DNA from 2 places in the Amycolatopsis sp. NBC_01307 genome. Region 1 is predicted to be linked to the other one. Evidence: riboswitches for the same ligand, from Rfam matches in the RefSeq annotation. Region 1 holds a riboswitch; the other holds the start of a gene.
What was found. Region 1 has a riboswitch for thiamine pyrophosphate ahead of thiC (phosphomethylpyrimidine synthase ThiC). Riboswitches for the same ligand answer to the same signal wherever they lie in the genome.
Positions count from the first base shown of each region.

Region 1 (8,804 bases):
GCTCGATGAACCGCTTCCCCGCCGCCACCGCGTCCGGCACCGAGGCGCCCTTCGCCAGCGATGACGTGATCGCCGAGGCCATGGTGTCGCCGCCGCCGTGGGTGTTCTCTGTGTCGTAGCGGGGGCCGCTCAACGACAGGAACGAGGCGCCGTCGGTCAGGAGGTCTACGCACGTGCTGCCCGTCATGTGGCCGCCCTTGACCAGGACCCAGCGCGAACCGAAGGCCAGCAGTGCCTCCGCCGCCTCCCGTTGGGATGCGGGAGAAACCACCGAGATGCCCGTCAGCAGGCGGACCTCGTCCAGGTTCGGGGTGATCAGCGTCGCTCGGGGGAACAGCTCCGTGCGGATCGCCTCCAGGGCGTCCTCGCGCAGCAGCGCGTGGCCCGTCATCGACGCCGCCACCGGGTCGACCACCAACGGGATGTCGCCGCCGACTTCGTCCAGGGTTTTGGCCACGGCTCGGATGATCTCCGCCGTCGCCAGCATGCCCGTCTTGGCCGCGTTGACGCCCATGTCCGTCGCCACGGCCTTGATCTGCGCGGCCACGACGTCGGCGGGGATCTCGGTGAAACCCTGCACGCCCAAGGAGTTCTGCACGGTGACGGCCGTCAGCGCGACGAGCCCGTGGACGCCGTGCGCGAAGAACGTGCGCAGGTCCGCCTGGATGCCCGCACCACCGCCGGAGTCGGATCCGGCGATGGTGAGGGCGGTGGGCGGAGTCACAGCTGCACCACGGGCAGGTAGACCTGGCCGCCGGACTCGGTGAACTCCGCCGACTTCGAAGCCATGCCCGCCTCGATGGCCTCCACAGTGGACAGACCGTGCTCCTCGGCGTACTTGCGGACGTCCTGCGTGATCCGCATCGAGCAGAACTTCGGCCCGCACATCGAGCAGAAGTGCGCGGTCTTGGCCGGCTCGGCGGGCAGGGTCTCGTCGTGGAACGCGCGCGCCGTGTCCGGGTCGAGCGACAGGTTGAACTGGTCGTTCCAGCGGAACTCGAAGCGCGCCTTGGAGAGCTCGTCGTCCCACTCCTGCGCGTACTGGTGCCCCTTGGCCAGGTCGGCGGCGTGCGCGGCGATCTTGTACGTGATCACGCCGGTCTTGACGTCGTCGCGGTTCGGCAGGCCGAGGTGCTCCTTCGGCGTGACGTAACACAACATCGCCGTGCCGTACCAGCCGATCTGCGCCGCGCCGATGGCGGAGGTGATGTGGTCGTACGCCGGCGCGATGTCCGTCGTGAGCGGGCCGAGGGTGTAGAACGGCGCCTCGCCGCAGAGCCGTTCCTCCAGCTCGACGTTCTCCTTGATCTTGTGCATCGGCACGTGGCCGGGGCCCTCGATCATCACCTGGACGTCGTGCGAGCGCGCGAGGTGCGTCAGCTCGCCGAGGGTCTCCAGTTCGGCGAACTGCGCGCGGTCGTTGGCGTCCGCGATCGAACCGGGCCGCAGGCCGTCGCCGAGGGAGAACGTGACGTCGTACTGGCGCAGCAGCTCGCAGAGTTCCTCGAAGTGCGTGTACAGGAAGGACTCCTGGTGGTGCGCGAGGCACCACGCCGCCATGATCGAGCCGCCGCGGCTGACGATGCCGGTGACGCGCCGCGCGGTCAGCGGGATGTAGCGCAGCAGCACGCCGGCGTGCACCGTGACGTAGTCGACGCCCTGCTCGCACTGCTCGACGATGGTGTCGCGGTAGACCTCCCACGACAGCTTTTCCGGCTCCCCGTCGACCTTTTCCAGCGCCTGGTAGATCGGCACGGTGCCGACCGGCACCGGGGAGTTGCGGATGATCCACTCGCGCGTCTCGTGGATCCGCTTGCCGGTGGAGAGGTCCATGATGGTGTCGGCACCCCATCGGGTGGCCCACACCATCTTGTCGACCTCCTCCTCGACCGACGACCAGACGGCCGAGTTGCCCATGTTCGCGTTGATCTTCACCAGGAAGTTCTTCCCGATGATCATCGGCTCGGACTCGGGGTGGCGCCGGTTGACCGGGATCACCGCGCGGCCGCTCGCGACCTCGTCGCGGACGAACTCCGGCGAAACCCGTTCGCGGGCGGCGATGTACTCCATTTCCCTGGTGACGACGCCTTGTTTGGCCCACCCGAGCTGGGTGTTGTGCTCCCGGCCGTCGGCCCAGCCGGCCCGCAACCGGTGCAGTCCACTGTGGACGTCGATGTTCGCTTCAGGGTCGGTGTACGGCCCGGAAGTGTCGTAGACGTCGAAGTGTTCGCCGTTCGAGAGGTCGATCCGGCGGGCCGGAACACGCAGTCCGGATTCGGTCTGGTGGTAGATCTTGTGCGAGCCCGTGATGGGCCCGGTCGTGACGGAGACGTCCTTGTTCTCCAGCGTTGTCAACGACTTTCACTCCCTACGCCGGCATTACCCGGTCAGGTTCATGCGGTCGGTGACACCCGGGACAAATCCCCAGTCACCCTCTCAGCCCGCCATGGCGCGAGCTCCCGCGTTGTGGTGTTGTGCCACCGACCATGCCACGCCGGGGCGCCAGACTCAAGTCCGCTCACCTCACCCGACCAGTTCGGCCGGTGTGGCGTAGACGTCGACCATGGCTCCGTTGCGCAGCACGGTGATCGGCAGTGCGGTGCCGATCACTTCGGCGAACAGCTGCCGCTGGATGCCCTGCGCGTCCGACACCCGGGCGCGGCCGACGGTCAGCACGAGATCGCCCGTTCGCAGCCCGGCGCGCTCGGCGGGCCCGCCGGAGACGACTTCGCGCACGCGCAGCCCGGCCTCCTGCCCGGTGCGCTCGGCGACGTCGTCGGGCAGCGGCGCGGGCACGCCGACGACGCCGAGGTACGCCCGCCGCACCCGGCCTTCGACGACGAGCGTGTCGATGATCCGGCGCGTCGTCGAGTTGATCGGCACGGCGAGCCCGAGCCCGACGCCCGCGACGGCGGTGTTGATCCCGACGACGCGGCAGGCGGAGTCGGCGAGCGCGCCGCCGGAGTTGCCCGGGTTGAGCGCGGCGTCGGTCTGGATGACGTCCTCGATCACCCGGCCGGCGCGCCCGTGCCGCACCGGGAGCGCCCGGCCGAGCGCGCTGACGACGCCGGCGGTCACCGAGCCGGAGAAGCCGAGCGGACTGCCGATCGCCACCACGAGCTGCCCGACGACGAGGTGGTCGGCGTCCCCGAGCACGGCGGCGGACGGCGTCTCGTCCCGCGCCCGCAGCACGGCGAGATCGGACAGCGGATCGGCGCCGACGACGTCGAAGCGCGCTTCGCTGCCGTCGGCGAAGGTCGCGACGCCGTGGCGTTCGCCGTCGACGACGTGGGCGTTGGTCAGCAGGTAGCCGTCGTCGGCGAAGACGACCGCGGAGCCGCTGCCGCGCCCGAGCTGAACCCCGGCGACGTGCGGGGTGACGGTCTTGGCGACCGTGCTGACCGCGCGCGAGTAGGCGTCCATCGCCTCGTCCATGGAGTACCTCGATTACACCGTTGCAGTACTTCAAGTGTGCGCCGCGAACGGCCGGAAGTCCGTTCGCTGCTGGTGAACCGGCGGCGTGACCGGACCAGTGACGGTCAGTGGTTCACCAGTTCGGACCATGCGCCCGTGAAGAATCGGCGAGACACTGCCTGTCGCTTCTGTAACGGTGCAGAAGCGACATCACTGTGGGGTTGATATGCGCAAACTCATGGTTCCGGCACTCGCCGGGCTGCTGGTCACCGGGCTGATACCGGCGACCGCGGCGGCCCAGGGGACGGCTCCCGGCGCGCCCGGCGCCCATCCCAGCTGGCTACCCGCGAACAAGACCGGCTTCGGCACGGCCCACGACCGCGGCAGCAACGTCTGGTTCACGCTCCAGGGCGGCCAAATGTCCGAGGTCTACTACCCGGACCTGTCCACGCCCAGCGTCCGCTCGATGGACTTCGTCGTCACCGACGGGCGCAGCTTCGCCGTCGCCGACAACACGGCCAAGTCGCAGCAGGTCCGGCGGACCGACGACGACAGTTTGACCTACGAGCAGACCATCACCGACGACCAGCACCGGTGGCGGCTGCGCAAGACCTACGTCACCGACCCGGCCGCGACGACCGTGCTGGTGGACGTCGACTTCCAGTCGCTCACCGGCCGGCCGTACCAGCTCTACGCGGTCGCCGACCCGGACCTGACCAACGACGGCTCCGACGACTCGGCCGCGCGCAAGGGGGACGCGCTCACCGCGTCGGACGCCACCAACGCCGCCGCCCTCACCGCGAAGCCCGGCTTCACGCGCACGAGTGTCGGTTACGCGGGCGCGTCCGACGGCGGCACCCAGCTCGCGAAGACGTTCAAGCTCGCGACGTACGACACCGCCGGCAACGGCAACGTCGTGCTCACCGGGCAGACCGCGGCCGACGGCGTGCGCACCCGGCACGTCACCCTCGCGCTCGGCATGGGCGCGAAGGCGGCCGACGCGCTCGGCAACGCGCAGGCGTCGCAGCGACGCGGTTTCGGCGCCATCACCCGCGCCTACGACCGCGGCTGGGAGCAGTACCTGCGCGGGGTGAGCAAACCGCCGTCGTCGCTGAAGACCGACAGTGAGCGCGACCTCTACAAGGCGTCGATGCTGACGCTGGCCGCGAGTGAGGACAAGCACCACCCGGGCGCGTTCATCGCGTCGCCGAGCATGCCGTGGCGGTTCGGGAACAACGACCCGGAGTGGTCGCCGTCCGGCACCTACCACCTGGTCTGGCCGCGCGACCTCTACCAGATCGCGACCGGCCTGGCCGCCGGCGGCGACACGGCGGCCGCGAGCCGCGCGGTGACCTACATGTTCGGCACGCAGCAGCAGGCCGACGGGCACATGCCGCAGAACAGCCGGGTCGACGGCGTGCCGTACTGGACGTCGGTCCAGCTCGACGAAACCGCTTTCCCGATCGTGCTCGCCCAGCAGCTCGGGCGCAACGACGTCTGGCCCGGCGTGCGCAAGGCCGCCGATTTCCTGTTGTCCTACAAGGGTCCTGACGGCCAGGCGGCGCCGTGGACGCAGCAGGAACGCTGGGAGGAGCAGGACGGCTGGTCCCCGTCGACCATCGCCTCGGTGATCGCCGGGCTCGTGTGCGCCGCGGACATCGCGTCGCACAACGGCGCGGCCGCCGACGCCAAGAGGTACCTCGCCGCGGCCGACAAGTTCAAGGCCGACCTGCCGAAGCAGACGATCACCACGAACGGGCCGCTGTCGAAGGACCCGTACTTCGTCCGGCTCACCAAGGACGGCAACGCCAACGCCGGAACGACGTACAACCTCGGCAACTCCAGCGTGACGATGGACCAGCGCGCGGTCACCGACGCCGGGTTCCTCGACCTGGTGCGCCTCGGCATCTACCGCGCCGACGACCCGGTGATCCGCAACAGCGTGCGCGTCACGGACAAGGAGATCTCGTTCACCACGCCGACCGGCCAGTTCTGGCACCGCTACACGAAGGACGGCTACGGCGAGCAGGCCGACGGCTCACCGTGGGACTACACGTTCCCGGCCGAGAGCCGCACGACGTTCGGCCGGCTGTGGCCGCTGCTGGCCGGCGAACGCGGCGAGTACGAACTGACGCTGGGCCAGCCGTCTTCGGCCGCGCGGCGGCTGCGTGACCTCGGCCGGGTGAGCAGCTCGGCGGAGACCATGCCGGAGCAGGTGTGGGACGAGAACCCGCCGTCGGGTCAGACGGGGTTCCCGGCCGGGACCCCGAACAACTCGGCGACGCCGCTGGCCTGGACGCACGCGCAGTACGTCCGCCTGGCCTGGGACGTCAAGGCGGGCTCTGTGCTCGAAACGCCTCGCGTGGTCCGCTGCCACTTCCTCGGCTGCTGAGGTTCGCCAAAAGCCGTGAAGGCCTCCTTACCGGCCATAAGAGCCGGTAAGGAGGCCTTCACGGCTTTACGGAGTACGGGAGGTCAGATGACGGCGCCGTCGTCTTCCGGGGTGCGCGGCGGCAGCCACGAGAGGCCCGGGACGCCCCACTTGTTGGACTTCAGCATCTTCTTCGCGGCGCGGGCGTGGCGTCCGACGAGCCGGTCGAGGTAGATGTAGCCGTCGAGGTGGTCGGTCTCGTGCTGCAGGCAGCGCGCGAAGTAGCCGGTGCCCTCGACCTCGATCGGGTTGCCCTCGATGTCGGAGCCGGTCACCTTCGCCCACGACGCGCGGCCCGTCGGGTACGACTCGCCGGGCGCCGAGAGGCAGCCCTCCCAGTCGTCGTCCGGGTCCGGCATGGTCTCCGGGATCGCCGACGTCTCGAGCTTCGGGTTGACGACGACGCCCTTGTGGCGCACGCCCTCGTCGTCCGGGCAGTCGTAGACGAACACCCGCAGGTCGAGGCCGATCTGGTTGGCCGCTAGGCCGACGCCCTCGGCTTCGTACATCGTCTCGAACATGTCGTCGGTGAGGACGCGCAGCTTCTCGTCGAACTCGGTGATCTCCCGAGTCGGGTGGTGCAGCACGGGGTCGCCGGCGATCCGGATGGCGTGGACGGTCACGAGCGGGCAGTTTAGTCGGACCCTTCTGGTAGACCTGCATCAGACCGTGACGCGCCGATGTCGATGCCCACGTCGGCGTGTTGATCCGTGGTTGAATGACGCCCGCGGAAGAGGTAGGTCTGGATCACCATGTCGCCCGATTGAGAGGGACTCGGATGGACGCCGCGGAGTCGATGGCTGAGCCGCAGCCGTCGCCGCCGAAGCCCGTACCCGGCCTGACCGAACGCGAGGTCGAGATCCTCGCTTTCGAGCGCCAGTGGTGGCGACATGCCGGTGCGAAGGAGAACGCCATCCGTGAGCGCTTCGAAGTCTCCAGCACGCGCTACTACCAGCTGCTGAACAAGCTGCTGGAGAAGCCGGAGGCGATCGAAGCCGACCCGATGCTGGTGAAGCGGCTGCGCAAGACGCGCGCCGCCCGCCAGCGCAAGCGTGGGGCCAGGCGACTGGGGATCGAGCTGAAATGAGCGTGTTTTCGGGAATGTCCCGGCCGATGAAGGCCGCGGGCGTCGTGCTGATCGGCGTGGCGATCGTCGCCGCCGTGATCGGCGGGATCTCCGCGTTGAGTGGTGGCGGTTCGAACGAAGCCGGGCCGAGCGGTACGCCCAGCACCCAGCCCGGCACGCCGCCGGGCGGGACGTCGCCGCCCACCTCGCCGTCGACACCGCCGCCGTCGTCCACGACCCCTCCGACGTCACCCACGCCGTCGTCGCCGACGCCCGGCCAGCCCACACCGGGGCAGCCGACGTCCGGGCAGCCGGGTCAGCCCGGTGACCAGCAGACGGGCAACAAGTGGGTGACCGTCCGGGTCTTCAACAACTCCCTGATCAAGGACCTCGCCGAGCGGGCCGCGAGCGACTTCCGCGGTGACGGCTGGACCGTCAACGAGGTCGGCAACTACTCGCAGGGCACGATCCCGGTGACCACGGCGTTCTACCGCCCGGGCACCGACGAGGAAGCCGCGGCGAAGCAGCTCGCGCAGGAGTTCCAGATCAAGGCCGAGCCCCGCTTCCCGGGGATAGAGAGCGCCAGCCCGGGCGTGATCATCATCGTGACGAAGGAATACGAGTCGGGCCACAAGGGCAGCTGACGAGCTCGTGCCGAAGGGGCGCCACCCGCGGGTGGCGCCCCTTCGCGCGTTTCAGTCGCCGGCCTGGGCGTGGGCGTAGGCCTCCAGGGCCGCGAGCTGGCCCGGGTCCAGGCTCGGCCGGACCGTCTTGCGGGCCGTTTCGAGGTGGGCCGCGGTGACTTCGTGGGCTTCCAGCGACTCGCGCATCGCCGTCAGCGCCGCTTCGCGGATCAGCGCCGCGCAGTCGGCCGCCGAGTAACCGTCCAGAGTGGACGCCACCGCGGCCAGGTCCACATCGGAGGCCAGCGGGGTGTTCTTCGAGGTCGCGGTCAGGATCGCCGTGCGGGCCTCGGCGTCCGGCGGCGGCACGTAGACGCGGCGCTCCAGCCGGCCCGGCCGCAGCAGCGCCGGGTCGACCAGCTCGGGCCGGTTCGTCGCCCCGAGCACGACGACCTCGCGCATCGGCTCGACGCCGTCGAGCTCGGTCAGCAGCGCCGCGACCACGCGGTCGGCGACGCCGGAGTCCGACGACTGGCCGCGGCGCGGGGCCAGCGCGTCGATCTCGTCCAGGAAGATCAGCGACGGCGCGGCCTCGGCGGCGCGGCGGAACAGCTCCCGCACCGCGCGCTCCGACTCGCCGACCCACTTGTCCATCAGCTCGGCGCCCTTGACGGCGAACACGTTGAGCGCGCCGGTGCCGGCCAGCGCCCGGACCAGGAACGTCTTGCCGCCACCGGGCGGCCCGTAGAGCAGCACGCCGCGCGGCGGTTCGACGCCGAGCCGGGCGAACGAGTCCGGGTACCGCAGCGGCCACAGCACGGCCTCGGTGAGGGACTGCTTGACGTCGACCATGTTCCCGACGTCGTCCAGCGTCAGCCCGCCGGTGGCCAGGTTGTCCGAAGTGGACATCGAGACCGGTCGGACGGTCGCCAGCGCGTCCACCAGGTCCTGCTGCGACACGCGCGGCTCGTCCTCTTCCCGCTGGCGCAGCGCGGCCCGCAGCGCCGCGTCCCGCCGCAGCGCGATCAGGTCCGCCGCGACGAACCCAGGCGTCCGCTCGGCGAGCACGCCGCAGTCGATGCCCGGCTCCAGTGGGACGTCGCGGAGCAGGACGTTCAGCAGCTCACGGCGGGTCTTCGCGTCCGGCAGGGCCAGGCCCAGCTCGCGGTCCAGCAGGTCCGCGGCCCGCAGCCGCGGGTCGGCCGACTCGGCGCGGGCCGTCGTCGCGACCACGGCGAGGCGGTCGCGACGCAGGGCCGCGCGCAGCTCC
Region 1 is NZ_CP108403.1:7,775,485-7,784,288, reverse strand. Features, by position in the region: gene thiD (bifunctional hydroxymethylpyrimidine kinase/phosphomethylpyrimidine kinase) at 1-724, opposite strand, end outside; gene thiC (phosphomethylpyrimidine synthase ThiC) at 721-2,355, opposite strand; TPP riboswitch at 2,349-2,473, opposite strand; gene OG439_RS34045 (S1C family serine protease) at 2,524-3,435, opposite strand; gene OG439_RS34040 (glycoside hydrolase family 15 protein) at 3,641-5,806, shown strand; gene OG439_RS34035 (peptide deformylase) at 5,890-6,468, opposite strand; gene OG439_RS34030 (DUF3263 domain-containing protein) at 6,624-6,932, shown strand; gene OG439_RS34025 (LytR C-terminal domain-containing protein) at 6,929-7,555, shown strand; gene OG439_RS34020 (AAA family ATPase) at 7,607-8,804, opposite strand, start outside.

Region 2 (8,804 bases), 570 kb from region 1:
ACGGAGACGTCCGCCCCGGCGGTTCCCCTGGCCGCGCGCACCAGGGGGCTGCGCAAGGTCTACCGCGGCACGGTCGCGGTGGACCACGTCGACCTCGACATCCCCGAAGGCGCGGTCGTCGGGATGCTCGGGCCGAACGGCTCGGGCAAGACGACCACCATCCGGATGCTGCTGGGCCTGGTGCGCCCGACCGAGGGCGAGGTCGAGCTGCTCGGCCGCAAGATGCCCGACGCCGCCGCGCACGCGCTGCCGGACGTCGGCGCGCTGGTCGAGGGGCCGGGCTTCCACCCGTTCCTCTCCGGCCGCGACAACCTGCTGCGCTTCGCCGCGGCCGAACCGCGGCTGGCGTCGTCCGGGATCCCGTTCGCGGTCGACTCCGCGATCGAACGCGTCGGGCTGAGCGTCGCCGCGCGACGGCGGTACAAGGGCTACTCGCTCGGCATGAAGCAACGGCTCGGCCTCGCTTCGGCGTTGCTCGTGCCGCGGAAGATGGTCGTGCTCGACGAGCCGACCAACGGCCTCGACCCTGCTGGTACCAGGGAGATCCGCAGGATCGTGGCCGAGCTGCACGCCGAGGGCGTCACCGTGCTGGTGTCGTCGCACCTGCTGGCCGAGGTGGAGGCGACCTGCACCCACGTCGCCGTGCTGCAGGCCGGGAACGTCGTCGCACAGGGCGAGCTGGCGGAGCTGCTGGAGTCCGGGAACGCGGCCTTGCTGGTCCGCACGCCGGACGCCGAGCAGGCCGTGGAAGTGCTGCGGGAGAACCGGATCGGCGCGCGGCTGACGCCGGACGGGATCCGCGCCGACCTCACGGCCACCGAGGCACCGAGGGTGCTGCAGGTCCTGGTGGGCGCGGGGGTCGCGGTCCACGAGGCGACGCGGGCGCGCACCGGCCTGGAAGACCTGTTCGCGCGACTGACGGAGGGGGCGGAATGACCGCGGTTCTCGAGGCACCGGCGGTCCGCACGGGCCACGACTCGGTGCCGCTGCCCCGGCTGCTGGCCGCGGAGCTGCGCTGGATCTTCCGGCGGCCGCGCACGCTCGCCGTGCTGGGCCTGCTGGCGCTGATCCCGGTGGTGATCGGCATCGGCCTGACGCTGGTGAGCGAAGACACGCAGTCGGGCGGCGGCCCGGACGACGGCGGCGGCGCACTGCTGGCGTCCGCCGTCAACAACGCCTTCGTGCTGCCGATCGCGGCGATCGTGATGACGCTGACCCTGCTCCTGCCGCTGGCCTCGGCCATGGCGGGCGCGGACGCGATCGCGGGCGAGACGTCCCACGGAACCCTGCGCGGCTGGCTGATCGCTCCGGTCGGCCGCGGCCGGCTGCTGGCGGTCAAGGCGTTCGGCGTCGCGACGGTGTCGGTGGTTTCGGTGCTGGCGATGTGTTTCACGGGCGTGGTGACCGGCCTGATCATCAACGGCACGGACTCGCTGTTCACGCTGTCGGGAACCACGTTGTCGGTGGGCGGCGCACTGGCCCGGATCCTGCTGGTGGCGGGCTGGGTCGTGCTGCAGCTGTGGGCGGTCGGCGCAGTGGCGCTGGCGATCTCCAGCTGGACGGAACACCCGATGCTGGTGGTGGCATCCGTACTGGCGGCGGACATCGTGTTCACGATCCTGGGGTTCTTGACGTCGCTGGACTGGCTGCACCCGTTCCTGCTGACGCAGAACTGGTCGCTGGCCCCGGCGGAGGTGCTGCAGGACCCGATGGGCACGCAGATGCTGGGCGAAGGCGCGTTGCGCGCGGGCTGCTACATCGTGATCGGGCTGTCGCTGGCTTACGCGCGACTCTCGACCCGCGACGGCTGACCCGTCGTGAGTGTTTAGGGCGGTTCTAACCGCCCTGAACACTCACGACAAGCCGACCAGCGCCACACCGTCCGGGTCCAGCTCCAGCCGGACCTCGTCCCCCGCCCGGAAGTCCGTCGCCGCCGGGGCGACCGCGTCCACAGTGGACTCCGCCAGCCGGACCACCAGCCGCACGTGCTCGCGGCGGTGGACCGCCGCCACGACCTCGCCCGGCACACCCGAGCCGGCCACCCGCAGCGCGTGCGGGCGCAGCCCCAGCCGCACCGGGCCGTCGTCGACGTCCGGCACCGCCACATCTCCCAGCGGAGTCCGGACCACGCCACCCGTCGCAACTCCCTCGACGAACGACGTCACCCCCAGGAAACGGGCCACGTCGTCGTCCAGCGGGTTGCGCCACACGCGGCGGACCGCGCCCTCTTGGCGCACCTCGCCGGCGTCGAGCACCGCGACCCGGTCGGCCAGGGTGAACGCCTCCTCCTGGTCGTGCGTCACCAGCAACGCCGTGATCTTGCTGCGCCGCAACAGGTCCGCCAAATCGATGGCCAGCTGCTCGCGCAACCCGGCGTCCAAACCGGACAGTGGCTCGTCCAGCAACAGCAGCCGCGGCTCCGGCGCCAGCGCGCGGGCCAGCGCGACCCGCTGCGCCTGGCCGCCCGACAGCTCCGTCACCCGGCGCCGCTCGAAACCGGACAGCCCGACCAGCTCCAGCAGCTCGGCGACGCGCCCAGCCCACGCGGCCCGCGGGACGCCGTGCATCCGCAGGCCGAACGCGATGTTCGCGGCGACGTCGCGGTGGCCGAACAGCTGGCCGTCCTGGAACACCAAGCCGAAGCCGCGGCGGTGCACCGGCACCGCGCCGAGGTCCTCGCCGTCCCAGCTGACCGTGCCGCGAGCCGACGGCTCCAGCCCGGTGATCGCGCGCAGCAGCGTCGACTTGCCCGAGCCGGACGGGCCGAGCAGCGCCAGTACCTCGCCGTCGGCGATGTCCAGCCGGGCGTCGCGCACCGCGACGAACGATCCATAATGGACAGTCAGGTCCCGCACCGACAACGCCATCAGAACTCTCCCACCCGGCCGCGCGCGGCCCCGAGCCGGTCGATCAGCGCGACCGCCAGCACCGTCACGAGCATCAGCAACGCGCACGCGGCGTACGCCATCTGGTTGTTCAGCTCCCCCGGGCGCCCCATCAGCGACGCGATCGCGACCGGCAGCGTCGGCGACGTCGGCCGCGCCAGGAAGCTCGTCGCGCCGAACTCGCCGAGCGCCACGACGAACCCGAACCCCGCCGCCGCGACCAGCGGCCGCAGCGTCAGCGGCAGGTCGATCTCCCGCCACACCCGCAGCGGGCTCGCGCCGAGCGTCGACGCGGCCTGCCGCAGCCGGACGTCGACCGAGCGCAGCACCGGCAGCACCATCCGCACGATCAGCGGGATGATCACCAGCGCCTGCGCGAGCGGCACCAGGTAGGGCGACGTCCGCAGGTCGCCGGGCAGCGCGTCGAGCGTCACGAGGTACCCGAACCCGACGGTCACCGCGGACACCCCGAGCGGCAGCATCAGCGCGGCGTCGAGCGTCTCGCCGAGCCCGCGCGCGGCCCGCGCCGGCGACCGGCGCAGCGCCACCAGCACCACCGACGCGAGCACGCCGACGACCAGCGCCAGCAGCGTCGCGTCGATCGCCACCTTCAGCGAGTTCAGCGCGGCGTCCCAGCCGGACACCTGCAGCGCGCCCTTCTCGCCGGTGCCCGCGAGCGCGCGGTACCCCGCGAGGCTCCAGCCGTCCGAAGTGGACACCGACTCGGCGAGCAGCGCGACGATCGGCGTCAGCAGCAGGGCCAGCACGACGCCCGCCGCGCCGACGACCCACCACTCACCACCGCGCGGGCGTCGCGCAGCGCCGGAACCGATCTTGGCGCCTTCCTTGCGCCGCCGCGCCAGCCCGCCGACGACCAGCGCCGCGACGACCGCCGCGAACTGGATCAGCGAAAGCGCCGACGCTCCGGAGAGGTCGAGCAGGTCGACCGTCCGGAGGTAGATTTCGGTTTCCAGGGTCCGGTACCGCGCACCGCCGAGGATCAGCACGACACCGAAACTGGTGGCGCAGAACAGGAAAACGACAGCCGCGGCGGACGCGATCGCGGGCGCCAGCGCGGGCAGCGTCACCGACCGGAACGCCCGCCACGGTGACGCGCCGAGCGCCCGCGCGGCGTCGGACGTCCGCGAGTCCAGCCGCGCCCAGAGCCCGGCGACGGTCCGCGCGACGACGGCGACGTTGAAGAACGCGTTGGCCAGCACGATCGGCAGCACCCCGCCGTCCGGCCACAGCGCCCGGAACGCCAGCCCGACCACCACGGTCGGCAGCACGAACGGCACGAGCACCAGCGTCCGCGCCAAGCCGACGCCGGGCAGCCGCACCCGGGAAAGCAGGAACGCCACCGGCAGCCCGGCCAGCACCGCGACGACCGTCGAGCCCGCCGCGGTGGCCACCGTGAAGCCCGCCAGCCGCCACGTCTGCGGGTCGCCCAGCACGACGTCGAGCCCGCCCGCGGCGAACCCGCGGCCGACGATCGCCAGCACCGGCCAGGCGAAGAACACCACCAGGAAACCGATCGGGGCCAGCCCGAGCAGCGCCAGGCCGATGCCGCGGGCGGTCCGCGGTGGCGCTACGACCACTGCTTTCCGGGGGCTCCGGGTGGCGGAGCCCCCGGCCCGGGGCGGAGGCCCGGATGTCACTGCACGAGCGCGCGCCATTCGCCGATCCACTTCTCACGCCCGGCCTGCACCTGGTCCGCGGTCAGCGCCTGCGGCTTCTGCGGCAACGGCGCGACCTGCGCCCAGCCCGCCGGCAGGTCGACGCCCTGGCGCGCCGGGTAGACGTACATGTTGGCCGCCACGGTCGCCTGGAACTGCTGCGAAAGCAGGAAGTCGACGACCTTGCGCGCGTTCTCCTCCTGCTTGCCGCCGGCCAGCACCCCGGCGTACTCGACCTGCCGGTAACAGGTGTCGAGCAGCGCCTTCGTCCGCGGTTTCCCGTCGTCGCCCACCTCGGCGGCCGGCGACGACGCGTACGAGACGACGATCGGCCGCGGCCCCTTGCCAGACGAGCCCGAGAACTCCTTCGTGTAGGCCTCTTCCCAGCCGCTGACCACCTTGAGGCCGTTGGCCTTCAGCTTGGTCCAGTAGTCCTTCCAGCCGGCCTCGCCGTACTTCGCGACGGTGCCGAGCAGGAACGCGAGCCCGGGCGACGCCGTCGCCGGGTCCTCGGCGACCAGCAGGTCCTTGTACTTCGGGTCGGCCAGGTCGTCGTACGACTCCGGCGCCGGGATCCCCTTGGCCGTGAAGTAGTTCGTGTCGACGTTGACGCAGACGTCGCCGACGTCGACCGCCGAGAGCCGGTGCTCCGGGTCGACGGCGTAGCGCTGCGGCCCGCGGTCGGCCTCCGGGCTGGTGTAGGGCTCGAAGACGCCCTCGGCGAGCGCGCGCGAGGCGAAGGTCGAGTCGACGCCGTACGCGACGTCGCCGACCGGGTTCGCCTTGGTGAGCACGAGCTTGTTGGTCAGCGAACCGGCGTCGCCCTGCTTGAGCACGGAGATCTTGATGCCCGACTGCTGCTGGAAGGCGTCGAGCACCTCCTGCGGCGCCAGGAAGGAGTCGTGCGTCACCAGGGTGACGGTGGGCGTCTGCTTCGCGTCACCGGACCCGTCCGACAGCGAACACGCCGCTGTGACGACGCTGACGACGGCGATGGCCGTCGCGGCGCGAACAGCACTGCGTTTCATCTACCCTCCTGCACTTCGCCGGACGAGGAGGGAAAGCCCTCCCTTCGCCGGCATGATCCGGGATCAGGTGCTAACGGTCGCGGGTCACCCCGCCTCTCAGCCCGGCTCACCGGACTCCCGTGGCAACCGTGCACCTTAGTCCAGGACGTTGGACGATGGAGCCATGACGGAAATCTTGAGCGACGACGAGGCCGACCGGGCCCTGCTCCACGGCTGGGTCCGCACGGGCAAGGTCATCCGGCGCGAGGTGGAGCTGCCGAGCTTCCCGAAGGCGATCGAGGTGGTGGACCGCGTCGCGGTACTGGCCGAGGCCGCCGACCACCACCCGGACATCGACATCCGCTGGCGCACGCTGACCTTCCACCTCAGCACGCATTCGGCCGGTGGCCTGACGAAGAAGGACTTCGCGCTGGCCAAGCAGATCAACGAGACCCTCGACGGACTGTGATCCCGGCTACTCTGAGTGCACGAAAGCCCGCGTTCAGCGTCTCTCGGTAAAGGACTTCGCACCGAGAGGCAGATATGACGCAGGCGATCGTAGTGGGCACAGTGGCATTCGCGACGATGGTGGCCGCGGCCGGCGGGGTGCTCTGGTTCACCGTCCGCAGCCACCGTCACTCGGACGGCTGAGTGCCGTTTCCGCTGGTCAGCGGCATGATCGGGTGAGCTTCGTCACAGCTGCTAACACTCGGCATGGTCAACGCGCTGAACCCGCGGAAGCATCGGCCCGCTCGTAGGGAAAACGCCATGAACAGCACCCCCGCCACCGCCGCCCTGACCGCCACCCAGCGCGCCTGGATCAACGCCCTCGCGACCGCCGTCGTGCTGATCACGATCGCGCTGATGGGCCTCCTCGGCTAGTCCGCCCGGTCGTAGGCCTGCCGGGCTTCTCGCAGGCTCGGCAGGTACTTCTCCGCCCACTCGCGGCAGCGCTCCATGGGCTCGAACAGGGTCCGGCCCAAGTCCGTCAGCGCGTACTCGACGCGCGGCGGGTTCTCGTCGTAGGTCTTGCGGGTGATCATCCCGTCGCGCTCCAGGGACCGCAGCGTCTCGGTGAGCACCTTCGGGCTGACGTTCCGGAGCGGCACGCGCAGCTCGGAGAAGCGGCGCGGCCCGTCTTCGAGGCAGAAGACGACCATGCCGCCCCACTTGTCCCCGATCCGGAACGGCGTGTCGGCCGACGGGCATTGCGGCGCGAAGAGATCAGCGGTCAGCGGCTCCACCCAGCCGACGTTAGGCCACGCCGTCGACGAGCAGCAACCGCCGCCGCAGCGCGGTCTTGCTCAGCTCGAGCGCTTCGGCGTACTCGGCGGAGGCGTACCAGCGTTCGGCCGTCTCACGGTCCGGGAACTCGACGAGGACGACGCGCTTGTGTTCGTCGAAGTCGCCTTCGAGGGCATCCGGTGCCGCGCCGCGGACGATGTAGCGCCCCTGGTACCCCATGATCGACGCTTGGGCGAGTTCGCGGTAGCGCTGGGCTGCGGTTTCATCGAGGATCTCGACCTCGGAGATGACGTAGACGCTCACGGTTCCGAGGGTGGCAGAACTCCGGAGCCGTCACCTGGTGCTGTCACTACCCGGATTTCCGCCGGCGGCGGGAACTCGACGGGCGTCTCGTCGGCCACGCTCCAGTATTCGAGGCCGGACAAGCGGCCTTCGTCGACGAACAGGATGAGCCCGCCGTCCGCCACGTCGACGTCCACGGCCACCCGGCTCTCGACCTCGGCCACCGTTTCGTCGACGGCGAGGTCGATCGTGGGACAGCCGCACGGACAGCGGCCGGTCACCTCGGCCGTGCGCGCTTGGGCGCGAAGGGCCGCGGCACCGGGAAAGTCCGTGCCCAGCAGCAGGTCCAGGACCGCTCTCTCGCGCGGAGTGAGCGGCCGGCGTTCGGCGGTCAATAGCGTGGCATGTTCGGGATCGCCTTCTCGGCGACCTCGATGAGGGCCTCGACCTTCGCCACGTCGGCCGTCACGTCCTCCGTGGTCACCGAGGGCGCCTCCGAAGACCGGTAGGCGACTTCGTTGCGCCGGACCCGCATCCGGTTGAAGGGCCGCAAAACCGGCCCCAGCGGCGGATCCAGCTGCGCGAGGACCGCCTCGTAGACGGTGACGTGCCCACCCCGGCTCGTCACCCGCAGGCCCTGGTTCTGCAGGACGGCGGCCAACGCGCGCCGTGCGCTGTCGTAGGCCAGCGTGTAGGCGCCTTCCGGATCCGTGTCCTGCAGCTGCCGCGCCGACGCGAGGTGCGTACGGGCCCTGACGAACTCGGCCTCGGCCGCCTCCCGCGACGCCGGAACGTGCTCGATGGCGCCGCGCGCGAGGAACGCGTCGATCCGTTCGCGGCCTTGGTTCCACTGCGGCATCAGGTCTCCTGGCTGAGTTTCACCAGCGGACGCTCACGCACGCTGGTGAGGAACGGATCGGTGGTGCTCGCCGCCCACGACTCGGGCGAGACCCGGTGGACGTTGACCTCGCGCCCCAGCCGCCGTGACACCTGTTCCGCCGAGTCGAAGAGCGCGTCCGGATCGGGCGAACCGACCACGAGGACATCGACGTCGCCGGGCGGAAGACCGGGTTCGCCGTTGTAGCGCGCGGCCCAGGAGCCGTAGATGTAGGCCTCGCGCACGCCGGCCAGCCCGGACAGGGCCTCGGCGAGCAGCGGCATCGGCCCGAAGGTGACGGCGATGAGCTCGCTCAGGGGCGAGTAGAGCGGGGTGTCGGTGCGCGCCTTGACGAGCCGGCTGCGGCCCACCCGCCGGTCTTCCAGGATCCCGCCACCGGTCAGCCGCTCGACCTCACGCAAGACGGCGGTGGGCGTGACACCACAGGCCTCGGCGAGCTCGGTGATGCTGTACTCGCGATCCGGGTGCAGGAGCACGAGCGCGAGCAGCTCACCCTGCATGCGCGAACGCAGCAGGGGCAGCAAGCTCGGCGAAGCTTTCATTGGACGCAGTATATCCTGCGCCCAATGAAAGTAACAACCAGCAACAAGCCGCTACTCGGCCAACGCGAGGTCGGCGATGACCAGCAGGCACTCGTAGTACGGCCGGCCCGCAGCGGGGAACTCCGGCAGCGACGACCTCAGCCCGTCCGCGGCACGCGCGAAGGACACCCGCGCGCCCGGTGGCAGTGATCCCGCCCGGCTCGCCCACCCGCAGATGTCGGCGTCGATCATCACGGCGCACACGGACCCGTAGACCTCACCTCGCCTGA
Region 2 is NZ_CP108403.1:7,208,133-7,216,936, forward strand. Features, by position in the region: gene OG439_RS31210 (ABC transporter ATP-binding protein) at 1-936, shown strand, start outside; gene OG439_RS31215 (ABC transporter permease) at 933-1,811, shown strand; gene OG439_RS31220 (ABC transporter ATP-binding protein) at 1,854-2,867, opposite strand; gene OG439_RS31225 (ABC transporter permease) at 2,867-4,429, opposite strand; gene OG439_RS31230 (thiamine ABC transporter substrate-binding protein) at 4,540-5,589, opposite strand; TPP riboswitch at 5,611-5,720, opposite strand; gene OG439_RS31235 (4a-hydroxytetrahydrobiopterin dehydratase) at 5,753-6,037, shown strand; gene OG439_RS31240 (winged helix-turn-helix transcriptional regulator) at 6,447-6,812, opposite strand; gene OG439_RS31245 (DUF1330 domain-containing protein) at 6,823-7,116, opposite strand; gene OG439_RS31250 (hypothetical protein) at 7,113-7,490, opposite strand; gene OG439_RS31255 (hypothetical protein) at 7,487-7,954, opposite strand; gene OG439_RS31260 (ArsR family transcriptional regulator) at 7,954-8,535, opposite strand; gene OG439_RS31265 (hypothetical protein) at 8,587-8,804, opposite strand, start outside.
Region 2: it holds a riboswitch for thiamine pyrophosphate, as region 1 does, so the genes downstream of both, OG439_RS31230 (thiamine ABC transporter substrate-binding protein) here and thiC (phosphomethylpyrimidine synthase ThiC) in region 1, are expected to answer to the same signal.